One region of the Lysinibacillus sp. DFXJR4 genome, then DNA from elsewhere that is predicted to be linked to it. Evidence: riboswitches for the same ligand, from Rfam matches in the RefSeq annotation. Region 1 holds a riboswitch; the other holds the start of a gene.

Evidence for each region. Region 1 has a riboswitch for FMN ahead of ribE (riboflavin synthase). Riboswitches for the same ligand answer to the same signal wherever they lie in the genome.
Region 2: it holds a riboswitch for FMN, as region 1 does, so the genes downstream of both, AC2CGN_RS01960 (ECF transporter S component) here and ribE (riboflavin synthase) in region 1, are expected to answer to the same signal.

What each region holds. Positions count from the first base shown of each region.
Region 1 covers NZ_JBXUNW010000001.1:743,114-750,989, forward strand. The annotation lists gene AC2CGN_RS03800 (methyl-accepting chemotaxis protein) at 179-1,003, shown strand; gene AC2CGN_RS03805 (HAD hydrolase-like protein) at 1,050-1,667, opposite strand; gene AC2CGN_RS03810 (SDR family oxidoreductase) at 2,018-2,920, shown strand; gene AC2CGN_RS03815 (aminoglycoside 6-adenylyltransferase) at 2,972-3,850, shown strand; FMN riboswitch at 3,877-4,002, shown strand; FMN riboswitch at 4,124-4,249, shown strand; gene ribE (riboflavin synthase) at 4,484-5,122, shown strand; partial or broken gene ribB (3,4-dihydroxy-2-butanone-4-phosphate synthase) at 5,146-5,745, shown strand; gene ribH (6,7-dimethyl-8-ribityllumazine synthase) at 5,781-6,248, shown strand; gene AC2CGN_RS03835 (spore germination protein) at 6,375-7,835, shown strand.
Region 2 covers NZ_JBXUNW010000001.1:399,486-407,361, forward strand. The annotation lists gene ccsB (c-type cytochrome biogenesis protein CcsB) at 1-1,178, shown strand, start outside; gene AC2CGN_RS01940 (response regulator transcription factor) at 1,438-2,154, shown strand; gene AC2CGN_RS01945 (ATP-binding protein) at 2,147-3,922, shown strand; gene sigX (RNA polymerase sigma factor SigX) at 4,012-4,545, shown strand; gene AC2CGN_RS01955 (RNA polymerase subunit sigma) at 4,542-5,825, shown strand; FMN riboswitch at 6,020-6,209, shown strand; gene AC2CGN_RS01960 (ECF transporter S component) at 6,428-7,015, shown strand; gene AC2CGN_RS01965 (sodium-dependent transporter) at 7,220-7,876, shown strand, end outside.

The DNA of each region.
Region 1 (7,876 bases):
CCTCTGCTCAATGGTGTCTTTTTAAATGTGTCATGCTATAGTTAAATTGAGGTATTTCAGTATAATAATGGTTCATCCAGCGCAATAAAGGGGTAGAATATTTTATCGAAATGGCTCTTTCAATTACTTTATATGATGGATGTACCTTAATTGTGTAAATGGGGAAGGGGAAAAGACAATGCATGCAAAGCTGCAGGCAATCATAGACTCAATCGATTTTTACCAGGTAACCTATCCAGAAGATGCTTGTATAATTGTAGCAGATACAGAGAAGGTCATTGCTTATAAGCCAGGAAAACAAGTGGATTTAAAGGTTTGTGTTGGTGATTCTGTAGATAAATATCGTGGAACAACAACTGAAAAGGCACTTAGCTCAGGGAGATTTATCCGAGAAGAGCGAAGTGCTGAGGATTTTGGCATGGCCTATATTGCATCTGCACAACCTATTTTTGAAGGTGGACAAGTAATCGGTGTTATTAGTGCAATTCTTTCAAATGAAAAAATGGATCATATGCGATTACTAGCAACAGATCTGTCGAGCACAGTGGAGGAAATGACTGCGACGAATGAAGAATTAGCAAAGGCAAGTGTAGATGTTTCCGATCGATTAGAGGAACTATCTAGGTTCTCAGAGTCTATGATTGAAGATATTCAACAAATTAATACTATTGTAGATTTAGTCAAAGATTTAGCGATGAAATCGAAAATTCTTGGACTAAATGCATCCATTGAAGCAGCTCGTTCTGGTGAGCATGGACGTGGTTTTGCAGTAGTTGCCACTGAGATTCAAAAAATGTCTCAAAGCAGTACCGAAAGCGCGAATAGCATTACAAACCAATTAGAGAGTATTAAACAAGCCATCGACCAAGTAAATGAATCAGCAAACCAAATTGCCGCATTTACTCAACAGTTTTCGGCTAGCATGTATGGATTAACAGATGCCTATAAAGGTGTTAATAGCACAGCAGAAAAATTAATGCATATTAGTGAAGTGAAAAATTAAAAAGAAGGGTATAGCCAATCCATTTTATGGCCATACCCCTCTTAGATTAAATAATATCTAAAATTTCCTTTGGAGCATTTACTTTATATTCAGGCTCTTCCTGTTGAATCACCTCAATAGAATCATATCCCCAAGAAACCCAAATAATTGGTACCCCGACTTTTTTACATGCTACAATATCTCTTTGTTCATCCCCTATATATAAAACGTCTGATGCTGAGCTGCTGGAGTCCTTTAAAAATTTCTTCAACACTTTATCCTTCCCAAAAATACGATTTGAGCAAAGTACATTTGAAACACATTGAATACCATTCATTTTTAGAAATTCTAAAATATTTTCCTGGGAATTGGACGATATGATAAGGATTTTATAGCCTCTTTTATCAATTTCCATTAGTACATCCTTGATTCCTTCATAAAGATGAACCTCGTTTAAGGACTGACGATATAAACGATAAAATTGAGGTAAAATCATGGGTAATTTATACATTGGAAAATCAAATAATTTACTACGCTCCGCCATGGATAATTTTTTTAAGGATTCGATTTCCTTAAACTCTATTCCTTTAAATTTATATTTTTGTGCAAGTGTATTCCAAGCTGACGCAAATACAGCCGTTGAATCAGCCAGTGTGCCATCAAAATCAAAGATGATATATTTCATTGAAAATGTTCTCCTTTATGTTCTACTTTTATAGACGCTTCGTCCTTGAAAATGTTACGTATCAAAGAAATCCGATTTAAAGTATTATGACATGATTCTATAGCATATGAAGCAGGTGGTGGTAAATGACTCTAGGTGAGTATTTTTTTCAATATGTTAAAAACAAAATGGGTATCACCATGGTAAATATTGTATCGGAAAATGATGCCATTGAATATGAAAAGCTTTGACGAATTACAAATAGCAATGCAAGATAGTACAGTTTGTAGGTCTTTTTCTAGCGTTTGCAACATATATCTAATCATGTCGAATTATGTAGTTTGTATGTAATATTGGAAGGAGGTCACAATATGATTCCGAAGTATCCTTATATTGGATATGAAACGAAGTGTAAGCAAGTTCCCATCACATTCCCACCGCAGCATCAAGATATACAGCCAGGGCTAGAATATGTTATGCAACCAATTCCTATTTCCGACAATCCAGCATACAAAGGGAGTGGAAAATTACAGGGGAAAATCGCGATAATTACTGGGGGAGATAGTGGAATTGGTCGTGCTGTTGCTATTGGGTTTGCAAAGGAAGGTGCCCATATGGCTATTACCTATATGCCACATGAACGACCTGATGCAGAAGCAACGAAGCAAATGGTGGAGGCATATGGGCAATCCATTCTATTGATTGAAGGGGACTTACGTCATCCTGAGTTTTCTATGGAAGTAGTAAGAAAAACGATGGACTGTTTTGGTAAGCTAGATATACTGATTTTAAATCAAGGTGTCCAATTTCCGCAGCAAAGCATTTTGGATATCTCAAATGAACAATTGTATGATACGTTTGAAACCAATATTTTTCCACATTTTCATATGACAAAGGCAGGATTACCTTATATGAAGAAGGGTGGGGCAATTATTTCCACTGCTTCCGTGACAGCTTACGCTGGGGCTCCATTACTTGTCGATTATTCCTCCACGAAAGGCGCAATTGTCTCTTTCACTAGGTCTTTATCCTTGCAATTAGCGAGAAAGGGAATACGAGTGAATGCAGTTGCCCCTGGCCCAATTTGGACACCACTAATTGTCTCAAGCTATTCAGCAGAATACGTCAAAACATTTGGCTTAGAAACGCCGATGAAGCGAGCAGGTCAGCCATTTGAGCTTGCACCTACTTATATTTATTTAGCTTCTGATGATTCTTCTTTTGTTACTGGCCAGGTTTTGCACGTTAATGGTGGCATCATGACGGAAACGTAAGTATATATTTGCTATTATAAATAGTAGATATATTGCTAAGGGAGAAATGATATGGAAAATACTCGACCTATTGATAAACTATTAGATTTTGCTAAAAAGGATGAACGCATTCGAGTAGTAGGTATGGAGGGCTCAAGAACAAATCCCAATGTGCCAAGGGATGATTTTCAGGATTATGATATTTCCTTTGTTGTAACTGATATGGCAGCTTTTCTTGAAAATAATAAATGGATTGATTTCTTAGGCGAGCGAATCATAACGCAAACCCCAGAGGATATGGAATTATTTCCACCAGAACTAGGCAATTGGTTTTCCTATTTAATGTTATTTACCGATCATTCAAAAATTGATTTGACTCTAGTTCCTATTGAAGAATTGGAGCTTTATCTCGAAAGTGATGGACTTTTAGAAATCATTCTGGATAAAGACCAGCGCTGTTTAAATGTTCCTGAAGCAACAGATGTTACGTATCATATACAAAAGCCAAGTGCACGTTCATTTGACGATTGTTGCAATGAATTTTGGATGGTTTCTACTTATGTAGTAAAAGGCATTTGTCGCAATGAGCTTCTTTTTGCCAATTATCATTTTGAACATATTTTACGGGAAGAATTACTTCGAATGCTATCTTGGCGAGTTGGCTTTGAAACAGAATTTAGCTTAAGTGTTGGCAAATGTTATAAGTATATATCTCAGTATTTACATGCAGAGGAAGTTTCACAATTGATGGGGACCTTTGAGTTATCCTCTAAAAAAGCTATATGGCAAGCATTATATCAAGCCTTTGATTTATTCGCAAAGGCTTCACAGCAAGTGGCTGCAAGGCTCGAAGTAGAATATCCAGTATATGAAAAGAATATAAGAGTGTATGTGGATGAAGTTTATCAGAAATTTTTAGTAAATAATTTTGTGGATAATATTATAAAATAGTGTTATCGTAAAGAATAAGTTAAATAAAAATCCTTCGGGGTAGGGTGAAATTCCCAATCGGCGGTGATGAAGCAATTCAAAGTCCGTGAGCGAAAGCTGATTTGGTGCAAATCCAAAACCGACAGTGACAGTCTGGATGGGAGAAGGGTAAAAGTGCAATCTTTTTAAATTCGCATGAATTTATAAGGATTATTTGATTATGCTTTTATGTTAACTACTTCCCATCGTTTAGATTGGGAGGTTTTTTTATTTAGCGAAAAAATTAAATAGCTGTATGTTCTTCGGGGTAGGGTGAAATTCCCAATCGGCGGTGATGAAGCAATTCAAAGTCCGTGAGCGAAAGCTGATTTGGTGCAAATCCAAAACCGACAGTGATAGTCTGGATGGGAGAAGAACGATGAGATGACGACCTATGGGAAAATATAGAATTTCATAAGGTTTATTTGCTGACGTCTTATTTATATGAACTCCCAAACCCCTTTTAAGCGAAGGGGTTTTTTCTTTGATTGGGATAGAACGCTTAAAGTGATTGATGTATTAGAAAAGCGAAGGATTGACCTCAAAAACTGATGGATAGAATCCCAAAACCGATGGATAGAGCCTTTAACATGTAGAAAGAAAGTAGGTGGAAAAATGTTTACAGGGATTATTGAAGATATTGGCACAGTAAAAACCTTGCAAACAGATCAGCAAAGTATGAAAATAACGATCCTTTCAGCAAAAATGGTAGAGGATGTAAAGCTCGGAGACAGTATAGCGGTCAATGGTGTCTGTTTAACAGTGTCAAATTTTACTGATCAAGAGCTAACGATGGATGTCATGCCAGAAACGGTGAAGGCAACGAATTTGCAGCAGCTTGCTGTAGGAGACCCCGTTAACTTAGAGCGAGCAATGCCTGCAAATGGACGATTTGGTGGCCATTTTGTAGCAGGGCATGTGGATGGAGTAGGGAAAATAGTACGTAAACGACCATTAGCAAACGCAGTTTATATCGATATTGAGCTATCCAAGGATTTAACAAACTATTGTATCCCAAAAGGCTCCATTACGATTGATGGTACGAGCTTAACGCTTTTTCACGTTGAGCAGAAAAGTGTCACAGTATCACTGATACCACACACGTATAAAGAAACTATTTTAGGTATGAAGAAAATTGGCGCTCTAGTGAATATTGAAACGGATTTAGTTGGAAAATACATTTTGCACCAGCTAAAGCATAGTCAGGAATCACCGACTATTACGAGAGACTTTTTAGCACAAAACGGATTTTAACAAAAAGTGAGGAGGTGCCAATATTGCTGCATACAATTGAAGAAGCAATAGAGGATTTAAAACAGGGCAAGATGATTATTGTAGTAGACGATGAGGATCGAGAAAATGAAGGAGATTTATTGGCTTTAGCAGAGTATATGACACCTGATACGATAAACTTTATGGCGACATATGGAAGAGGACTTATTTGTACACCAATTACACAGCAGCTCGCACAAAAATTAGCCTTACAGCCGATGGTAAGTAATAATACAGACAATCATCAGACAGCATTTACCGTTAGTATCGACTATATGGATACAACGACAGGAATTAGCGCCTTTGAACGTGCAATGACAATTAAAAAAATGATTGAACCACAAGCGAAGGCAAACGATTTTCGTAGACCAGGACATGTATTTCCGCTAATCGCAAAGGATAATGGTGTGTTAGAGCGTAGGGGTCACACTGAAGCAACCATTGATTTAGCTAAGCTTTGCCACAGTATCCCCGCAGGCATTATTTGTGAAATTATGGGGGATGATGGAAAAATGCTACGCTTCAATGAACTAGTCAACTATGCAGCGCATCATCAGCTAAAAATAATTTCAATTGAAGAATTGGCGTTATATCGCCAGCAAAATCTCAAAATAACAATTTAAAAAAGGAGAATTTAGAAATGGGTAAAACATTTGAAGCACAATTAATTGGTACAGACTTAAAAATTGCTATCGTAGTAGGTCGATTCAATGAATTTATAACAAGTAAGTTATTAGACGGAGCCCTCGATGGTTTAAAGCGTCACGGTGTAGATGAGGACTTTATTGATGTAGCATGGGTTCCTGGTGCATTTGAGGTTCCGTTTATTGCAAAACAGCTTGCAGAAACAAAGAAATACGATGCTATCATTGGTTTAGGAACAGTGATCCGTGGCTCAACAACACATTATGACTATGTATGCAATGAATCGGCAAAAGGGATCGCCAACGTATCATTAACAACAGATGTACCTGTCATTTTTGGCATTGTGACAACTGAAAATATTGAGCAAGCTATTGAGCGTGCGGGTACAAAATCAGGTAATAAAGGCTATGATTCCGCAATGTCTGCTATCGAAATGGCGAATTTAAAGAGAATGATTGGCTAAAGCAAAGTTTGAATTTATCTAAAGTATCTTATCTGTAAAACCTGAATATTTTAAACAAGCATGGGGAAAATATTGTGTAAGTATATGGATGCATGTACGAATCTGGAGCTGACTCAGTAGGAGATGATGAGTATTCAAATGGAACAAATCATAAATTTGCAAACTTTGAAGGCACTATTTCAACGCTCTGCTGATGTGATTTTTCAAAGGTATATAATGCAGCAACATACAGTACATGTTATTCACTGTGATGCAATAATCAATGAACAATTACTACAAACTGTTATTGTTCGAGGGCTCCAATTGATGTTTGAAAATACTTCAGATAAATTATTAGAGGAAGATATTTTAAATTATCTACACGTTCCGCATTTAAAAAAAATCTCAGAAAAAGAGGAAGCCATTACAAAACTCTATAAAGGACATGTGCTGCTGTATTTTGAAGACGAACAATTATTATTTACAAGTTATATTCCTAAAAAGCCAAATCGAGAGCCTAGAGAAACAGCCCTTGAATTGGTTATAAAGGGTCCGAGAGACGATTTTATTGAGGATATCGATATTAATCTTGCTTTATTACGAAAACGGTTACCTACAAATTCATTAGGTGTTGAAAAGTATGAAATCGGTCAACGTTCTAAAACATCCGTTGCGATCCTTTATATGGAGGATATTGTTAATAAAAAAATACTAGAAGAAATCAAAGTAAGTCTTCAAAAAGTAGATACGGATATTGTGTTTAGTGGAGATATATTAATGGAACGAATTGAACAAAGTGCAAAAATTCTCCCTAGACATGATTATACAGGGCGTCCAGATTTTGCTGTACAGGCCTTAATCAATGGTCGAGTTGTGATCATGGTGGATGGTGTCACTTATGCTATTATAACACCAGCTAACGTGCTGCTACTATTTAAATCAGGTGAGGATTATTATTATCCGATAATTGTAAGTTCTATGGAAAGATTGCTCCGTATTGTGGGTATATTAATTAGCGTTCTTTTACCAGGCTTTTGGCTAGCACTTACGACTTATCATCAAAATCAATTACCTTTGATTCTTTTAGCAACAGTTGTACAATCAAGGACAGGGCTTCCATTTCCTACGATTCTAGAAATACTACTAATGGTATTTATGTTTGAAATGTTCCGTGAGGCCAATATGCGTCTTCCTAGTATCGTTAGTGGATCCATGAGTGTCATTGGAGGTCTAATCATTGGAGATGCAGCGATCAAAGCTGGTATTACAAGTCCTCCAATGATAGTTGTGATTGCTATTTCGAGTATCGCAGCCTATACACTTATCAATCAATCCTTTGTCACGGCAATGAGTATATTTCGCATTATCATTATAGTAGCATCTGCATTTTTCGGCTTATATGGCTTCTTTATAGCAATTTTTTTCATTCTTCTATTTGCGGCAAATTTGCGAGTTTTTGGAATTCCATACTTAAATGTAGGAGCAGATTTAAACTGGCAAGATATGAAAAAATCTTTAGTGAGATTATCTCCTAAAGGCTATGGTAAACGTCCAGCATTTTTAAATGTGCAGGATAAAACTAGAACATCTAGTAAAAGAAAAAAATAGGACTAGGTATAGCTGACTGTACCTAGTCCTTTTCTTTGTTT
Region 2 (7,876 bases), 340 kb from region 1:
TTGATATAAGCGGAAATCTATTGTTTGTAGCATTTATAGCTTATCTTGTAGCAACATTATTCTTTGGTGGCTCTATTAAGCAATCAAATGCTACAGGCAAAAATACAGATAAATGGGGCAAGCTGGCTATTGCTATAACTATCATTGGTTTCCTTTCACAGCTCGGGTATTTTATTACTCGTTGGATTCATACAGGGCATGCACCTGTTAGTAACATGTTTGAATTTACAACAGCCTTTGGTATGTTCATTGTTGCTGCATTTATTTTGATTTACTTTATTTATCGCATGACAGCATTAGGATTAGTGGCATTACCTGTGGCACTTTTAATTATTGCCTATGCAGCGATGTTCCCGAATGAAGTAAGTCCATTAGTACCATCTTTGCAAAGTCATTGGCTAACAATTCATGTTATTACTGCGGCTTTGGGGCAATCAATTTTGGCAATAAGTGCAGTAGCTGGACTGATTTATTTATTAAAAGTAGTAGATGTTACGAAGCCTACTAAAGAACGTTTTTGGTTAGAAACAGTGATGTTTTGCTTAGTAGTAGTAGTTGGCTTTGTCATTGCTACGTCTACATTTAATGCAATGGATTATGAATCTAAGTATTCTTATGTGGATAAAGAAGGTACGGAGCGTCAAATTACTTATAATATGCCACCGATTTTTGGGATGAATGAATTTAAAGCAATTGAAGAACAGGGTATGTCACCAATTGTAGAAATGCCTTCACTTATTAATGCGAAGAAATTAACAACAGTTGTTTGGTCATTATTAGTAGGATCTATTTTGTATTTATTAATTCGTTTAATTGCACGACAACGTATTAGTGCAATATTCCAACCATTTGTTAAACGTGTCAATTTACAATTAGTAGATGAAATCGGTTACCGTTCCGTATTAATTGGTTTCCCAGTATTTACATTAGGAGCTTTAATCTTTGCGATGATTTGGGCACAAATTGCCTGGAGTCGTTTCTGGGGATGGGATCCTAAAGAGGTATGGGCGCTTATCACATGGCTATTTTATGCAGCATTCTTACATTTACGCCTTTCAAAAGGATGGGAAGGTAAAAAGTCAGCTTGGTTGGCATTAATCGGCTTCGGTATTATCTTATTTAACCTAATTGCTGTTAATTTAATTCTTGCAGGCTTACACTCATACGCGTCAAACTAAAGCGAAACCAGTACTTAGGGTAGAGGAATTTAAGCTAATACCTATATCTACTATGAAAACGCTTGTATAATAACGTCCTGTCTACATTAAGAGTTTGCAGGATGAACTAGTATGGAAGCACATATGGATTTTCAACGTCGCTAGTATTAGAAAGATAAGCCTTCTTGCTTGTGGCAAGAGGGCTTTCTTTTCTTTTCAATATGTGTCGAACCATGTACAATAGAATGTAGAGAAAGATTGGAAGAGAGGGATCGTGAAAGTGTCAGAAAATATTTCAGTGTTAGTAGTAGATGACGAGGATCGTATTCGACGCTTATTAAAAATGTATTTGGAGCGTGAAGGGTACCTTGTAGACGAAGCAGAAAATGGTGAACAAGCGATCGAAAAATCTTTAGAAAAAGAGTATCACTGTATTTTACTAGATATCATGATGCCTGAAAAAGACGGACTTGAAGTATGTGCAGAAATCCGTGAACGTGCAGCAACACCAATTATCTTATTAACTGCTAAGGGCGAAGAAGCAAACCGTGTACAGGGCTTTGAGCTTGGGGCAGATGATTATATTGTAAAACCATTTAGTCCACGTGAGGTAGTATTACGTGTGAAGGCTATTTTACGCCGTTCACAGGCATTCTCACCTTCGACAAATGCATCCTCCTCTAAAGATTTGGTTGTATTCCAGCATTTAATGATTGATCATGATGCCCATCGTGTAACAGCAGAGGGAATTGAGGTAAATTTAACACCGAAAGAGTATGAATTGCTTTATTTCCTAGCGAAATCACCAGATAAAGTATTTGACCGTGAACAATTACTTAAAGAAGTGTGGCATTATGATTTCTTTGGAGATTTACGTACCGTGGATACGCATGTTAAGCGCTTACGTGAAAAGCTTAATCGAGTATCTGAAAACGCTGCAAAGATGATTGTCACTGTTTGGGGCGTTGGCTACAAATTTGAGGTTGTCAATGAATAGAATATGGAATAGTGTTGTCGGGAAGCTATGGGTAACCATATTGCTTCTCGTTTCATTTGTATTATTTGTTTTCACGGTTTTGATGCTCGAATTTCTACAAAATTACCATATGCAGCAAGCAGAGATTTCGTTACGTCAAACTGCTGCAACGGTAGCAAGTATAGTAGTTGATAATGAAACAGCAGAGTCAACGTCGGAATTATTAAAAGATATTTTACCCGAAAGCACGAATGCACTTATTGCTACTGGTGATAACGAAGTATCGTTTGCTTTACAGGAGGGTGTTAATAAAAAAGAAATACAGGATACAATTTTAGCGAATAAATCCTTCCATAAAATTTTCCAATCAGATGAACCGATTACGAAAGAAATGATGATGCCATCATCTACAGAAAAGGAAAAAATAGAATCGTATGTTGTCCTCGGCTTCCCATTAAATGTAGAGAATGCGGTGCATGGTGCCGTCTTTATATATCAAAGTCCGGATGCTCTTCATAAAACATCGAAAGAAACAACTAAAATTGTCTTTTTATCTGCCTTTATAGCCTTTGTGCTGACGACATTCTTTGCCTTTTTCCTATCCTCACGTATTACCTCGCCATTGCGTAAAATGCGTGAATTGGCATTTGAAATTTCAAAAGGGAATTTTGAAGCGAAAATGCCAACAACACAAAATGATGAAATTGGTCAGCTTGCCGTTGCCTTTAATCAAATGGGTCGACAATTAAAGCATAATCTTGAAGTAATCAATCAGGAAAATGAACAACTTTCAAATATATTGACATCGATGACAGATGCAGTCATTACATTTAATCGGGATCGTACAATATTATTAAGTAACCCACCAGCAGAGCGTTTAATGCAAAAATGGTTTGTTAATAAGGGCTCTCAAAGTGCGAAGCCAATTCCACCAGAGCTATATCATATGCTGGATCATGTTCTGATGTTTGAGGATAAATTGGAAGAAGAAATTGAGATGGATGGAAATTATTATACATTTACGATTAGTCCTCTTTATAGTGGGGAATTGATACGTGGAGCAGTCGCTGTTATTCGTGATATGACAGAGCAGCATCGCTTAGAAAAGCTGCGTTCAGATTTCATAGCTAATGTATCTCATGAGCTTAGAACGCCAATTTCAATGCTTCAGGGCTATTCTGAGGCCTTAATGGATGATGATTTTATCCAGGATCAGGAAGAACGTAACGAGATAACAAAAATTATCTATGATGAATCGAAGCGTATGGGACGTCTAGTAACAGATTTATTGGATCTAGCTCGTATGGAATCGGGGCATATGACACTTTATAAGGATGAGCTTCCAATTAATTCTACATTTGAACGGATAACACAAAAATTTGCTCAAGTCGCTAAAGAGAAGCATGTTCGTCTACTATTTGATAGTGAATTTAATGATGACGCTAGGATAAGTATTGACGAGGATCGGATTGAACAGGTGTTAACCAATTTAGTTGACAACGCACTCCGTCATACCGATGAAGGGTCAGTTACTGTCAAAATTGAGCAGGAGCCAACCTTTGCAAAAATATCTGTTCAGGATACAGGACATGGCATTCCACATGATGACTTACCTTATGTATTTGAACGATTTTATAAAGCTGACAAAGCCCGAACGCGTTCTAAAGGCGGAACTGGCCTAGGTTTAGCTATTGCTAGAAATATTGTAAAGGCACATTCAGGAACGATTATGGTAGACAGTGTGCTGAAAGAGGGTACGACCTTTACGTTTTATTTACCTTTCGAGTAATTCATATTATTGCCTTTTAGTGGTATTAATTGGCTGTAACTTCTGTAAACATAAAGACGACAAATATAATAGAACGGGGGTGGAGTGCATTGAATGACTCCGTGTTCCATCGACTGTACGATGCATACCATCAAGACGTGTTCCAGTTTCTTATTTATTTAGTAAAAAACCGTACACTTGCTGAAGATTTAGCGCACGAGGTTTATGTACGAGTGTTGCGCTCATACGATCAATTTGCAGGAAATAGCAGTGAAAAGACATGGCTATTTGCCATTGCTAAAAATGTTGCAATTGATCACTTTCGGAAGCAGGCAGTACGCCAGAAGCATTCACTTGATTTTTTTGACTGGGAAACGGAACAACTCCATTCAAACACACCATCACCGGAAGATATGTTGGAAGCCAGTGATGAATTTATGCAGGTAGAGTCTGCACTTGAAAACTGCACAGGAGACCAAAAAATGGTTATCATTATGCGCTACTTTCAAGATTTATCGATTGCAGAAACAGCACAAATACTAGATTGGACAGAAGCGAAGGTAAAAACGACACAGCATCGTGCCATCAAATTTTTGAGGCAACAGCTACAACAGGTTAGAGAACAGGAGGCGAAACGGCAATGACACATAACCAGTTTGATGATGACCAGCTAGAACATGTATTGAACAATGCCCCTAAGCTTTCTGACCGCCGTTCTAAAGAAGAAATATTAAATCTCTTATTGGCAGATGCCCGTTTGCAGGATAATGTTCATCTGCAAGAAGCCGTACAGCAGCCAATAGATGAAATGTCAGTCCAGGAACAACAGCAAAGTACAAAAACAACAAAGTGCAAAAACCGGAAATGGCCAATCCTTATGAGTGTTGCCGCTGTTTTCGCATTAACAGTAGGTGTAGGCTCTATGTTTATGAATAATAATCATTCTAAGCTAGATCAGGAAACGGCACCTGACATTGCTCCGTATTCTACTATGGAAGATGCGCCAGCTGCCAAAAGTGCTGAAAATCATGATAGTTTTTTGGATTCGAGCATTGTTGCAGAACATGCTAAAATTATGTCTTTACGTACCTCTGTGTATGAGGAAGACTTAACGGATGCCGTTGTCTTCCGTATTGGTTTAGCAAGCAGGGATGTAGAAAGTGTACCAATGACATATGTTATTCCCAATGAACGAGTTGAAGCAGATTTTGGGAAAGAAAAACCTTCTACATTACAAATGTATAAAAAATATGCACCACAAATTGAAGAGGAAGCAAAAGGCTTTACGAACTATCATCCATATCAAGGTGAATTGAAGGAAAAGGATGATAAGTTGATTCATGTATTACCTGAGAAAAATGATTATGATGTAGCTTCTGCACCTGTGAATGAGTACAAGGGAACCTTGCAGGATACATTTTCAGACTCAGAATATACAGAGGTTGAGTTTGAAAACGCAGACGGTACACCATACGCGTTCTCTCAAGAAGGAGAGCAGAGTAAGGCAATGTCGTTAACAGGTCCAAGACATTTTAATTATTACTTATATAAGGACCAGAATAATGGGGCTGAATATTTATCACCTGATTTTCGTCAAACTTTTTCCTCGGTAACAGAAGCGATTACGGGTATGCGCAATAAAAATGATGATTTCTATGTTCCTGTCGTTCCTGAAAATGTGACTTATACTGTGCAAGAGGTTGCTGAGGGTGTAATTGTAACCTTTAATGATCCTCTTGATTTAACAACAATGGACCCAGTTCAGGCAACACAATTAATCGAAGCAATGATGCTAACGGCTGCAAGCTTTGATAAACAATTACGTCTAGATAATGTAGTTCAGGAAAGCTGGGAAGGCTTTGATTTTAAAAATTTCCTACCCAAGCCAGTTGGCCCAAACAAGCAATATATGGAGACGCCATAGAACTTTATGGTGAAGTTTAAGGAGTATTCTCGTACATCAACAGTGGGACGAGAATACTCCTTATTGATTTTGTGGTAATAAATCATCTAACTATCCGTAAAACATACAAATCTAATAGGATTTTTTAAGCAGAACTATTTACTTTTTCTAAATAATTCATTATAGTAAAGCTGTAGAACAAAAATAATATATTGATTCATCTTCGGGGCAGGGTGAAAATCCCGACCGGCGGTAATAGAGTTGTAAATCGCTAATGTGAAAAACATTGGCTCTAAGGATTTACCAAAGACTCTTCAGCCCGCGACCTGTGCAAAGTTTTTTTGCATGGCTGACTTGGTGTAATTCCAAGGCCGACAGTTAGAGTCTGGATGGGAGAAGATGGAGGTACGATCGTCATTTGTTATTTTACATTGGTTATGAACGAGCGTTTTTTCAATATGGCTTTAAAGCCTGCTCAAAAATAGCTAATTAATGGCGTTTATTAATCATGCCTATTCTCCCTTATGCGAAAAATGCATAAGGGTTTTTTCGTGAAAAACATATGATTAGGTCGTAGCCTTTCTTCTTGCGAGATTGAATCAGCAAAGAGGAGAGAGTTTTCAATGAAGAAAAATGTTAAACTTCAATCGTTTATTACGATTGGCATGCTGAGTAGTATTTCGTTTTTATTAATGCTATTTAATTTCCCAATTCCACCATTCCCGGCGTTTTTGGAAGTGGATTTCAGTGATATGCCTGCATTATTAGCAGCCATCACTATGGGACCTGTAGCGGGAATCCTAGTAGAGTTATTTAAAAATGTATTGGATTGGATTTTCTCGGGCACGCCAACGGGAGTACCCGTAGGACATATCGCTAACTTCACAACAGGTATTTTATTTATTTTACCAGTATCCTTTATTTTTAAGCGTTTTAAAAACATTGGGGGTCTTATTGGGGGCTTGGCAGCAGGAACAATCGTTATGGCGGTTGGTATGAGTGTTCTTAACTATGCTGTATTTTTACCGATGTACACGTACTTTTTAGGGATGGAGCCTGTTGTAGGGGATTCATTATATACAATGATTGTGGCTGGAATCTTGCCATTTAATATTGTCAAAGGTATTTTATTAACTGTTATCATGGCTTTATTATTTACAACTATGCGCAAATGGATTGATCGTCAGCGTCATATGTATTTATCAAAATAAGATTATAGTTAACCTCGAGTGATTTCATAGGCTCGAGGTTTTTTTATAGATAGAACGCTTGAAGTAATGAATAGCAATGTGAAGGTGAAGGATAGAATCTTTGAAATAATGGATAGATTCATCAAATGAACTTAATCTAGTCGAGCCCAGTAATTTCATGTAGAATTAAGAAAGAGTTTAGAAATGCTAGAGGAGTTTGAAGAGATGAGTGAGAAAAAGGGACAATGGTCTAGTAAACTAGGCTTTATTTTGGCATCCGCAGGTGCAGCAATCGGATTAGGGGCAATTTGGAAGCTTCCATATGTTACTGGTCAAAGCGGTGGGGGAGCATTTTTCCTAATCTTTGTTCTATTTACGTTGTTAATTGGTTTACCGATGCTATTATCAGAATATGTGTTAGGTCGTGGCACCCAATCTGAGGCGGTCACTGCCTATAAAAAAGTGGCACCAACGAAGCTAGGCTGGGCATGGATTGGCCGCATGGGTGTACTGGGGTGTTTTTTATTATTAACTTTTTATAGTGTTGTGGGTGGTTGGATTTTTATTTATAGTGGTCTTGGTGTGGCTGGAACAGTTATTGATCCCGCTAATAATCCTAGTGAACTATTTGGAAAGATTATAGGTACGCCTTGGATTACTTTACTAGGTTTAGGGTTATTTACGCTAGCTAATGTACTAGTGATATCTCTTGGTGTGCAAAATGGGATCGAAAAGGCCAATAAGTTTATGATGCCACTATTGTTTATTATGTTTATTGTACTTGTTGTCCGAGCAGTAACATTAGACGGGGCGATGGAGGGTGTGAAATTTTTCTTATGGCCGGACTTCTCTAATATTACGGGAAAGGCTATTTTAGAAGCG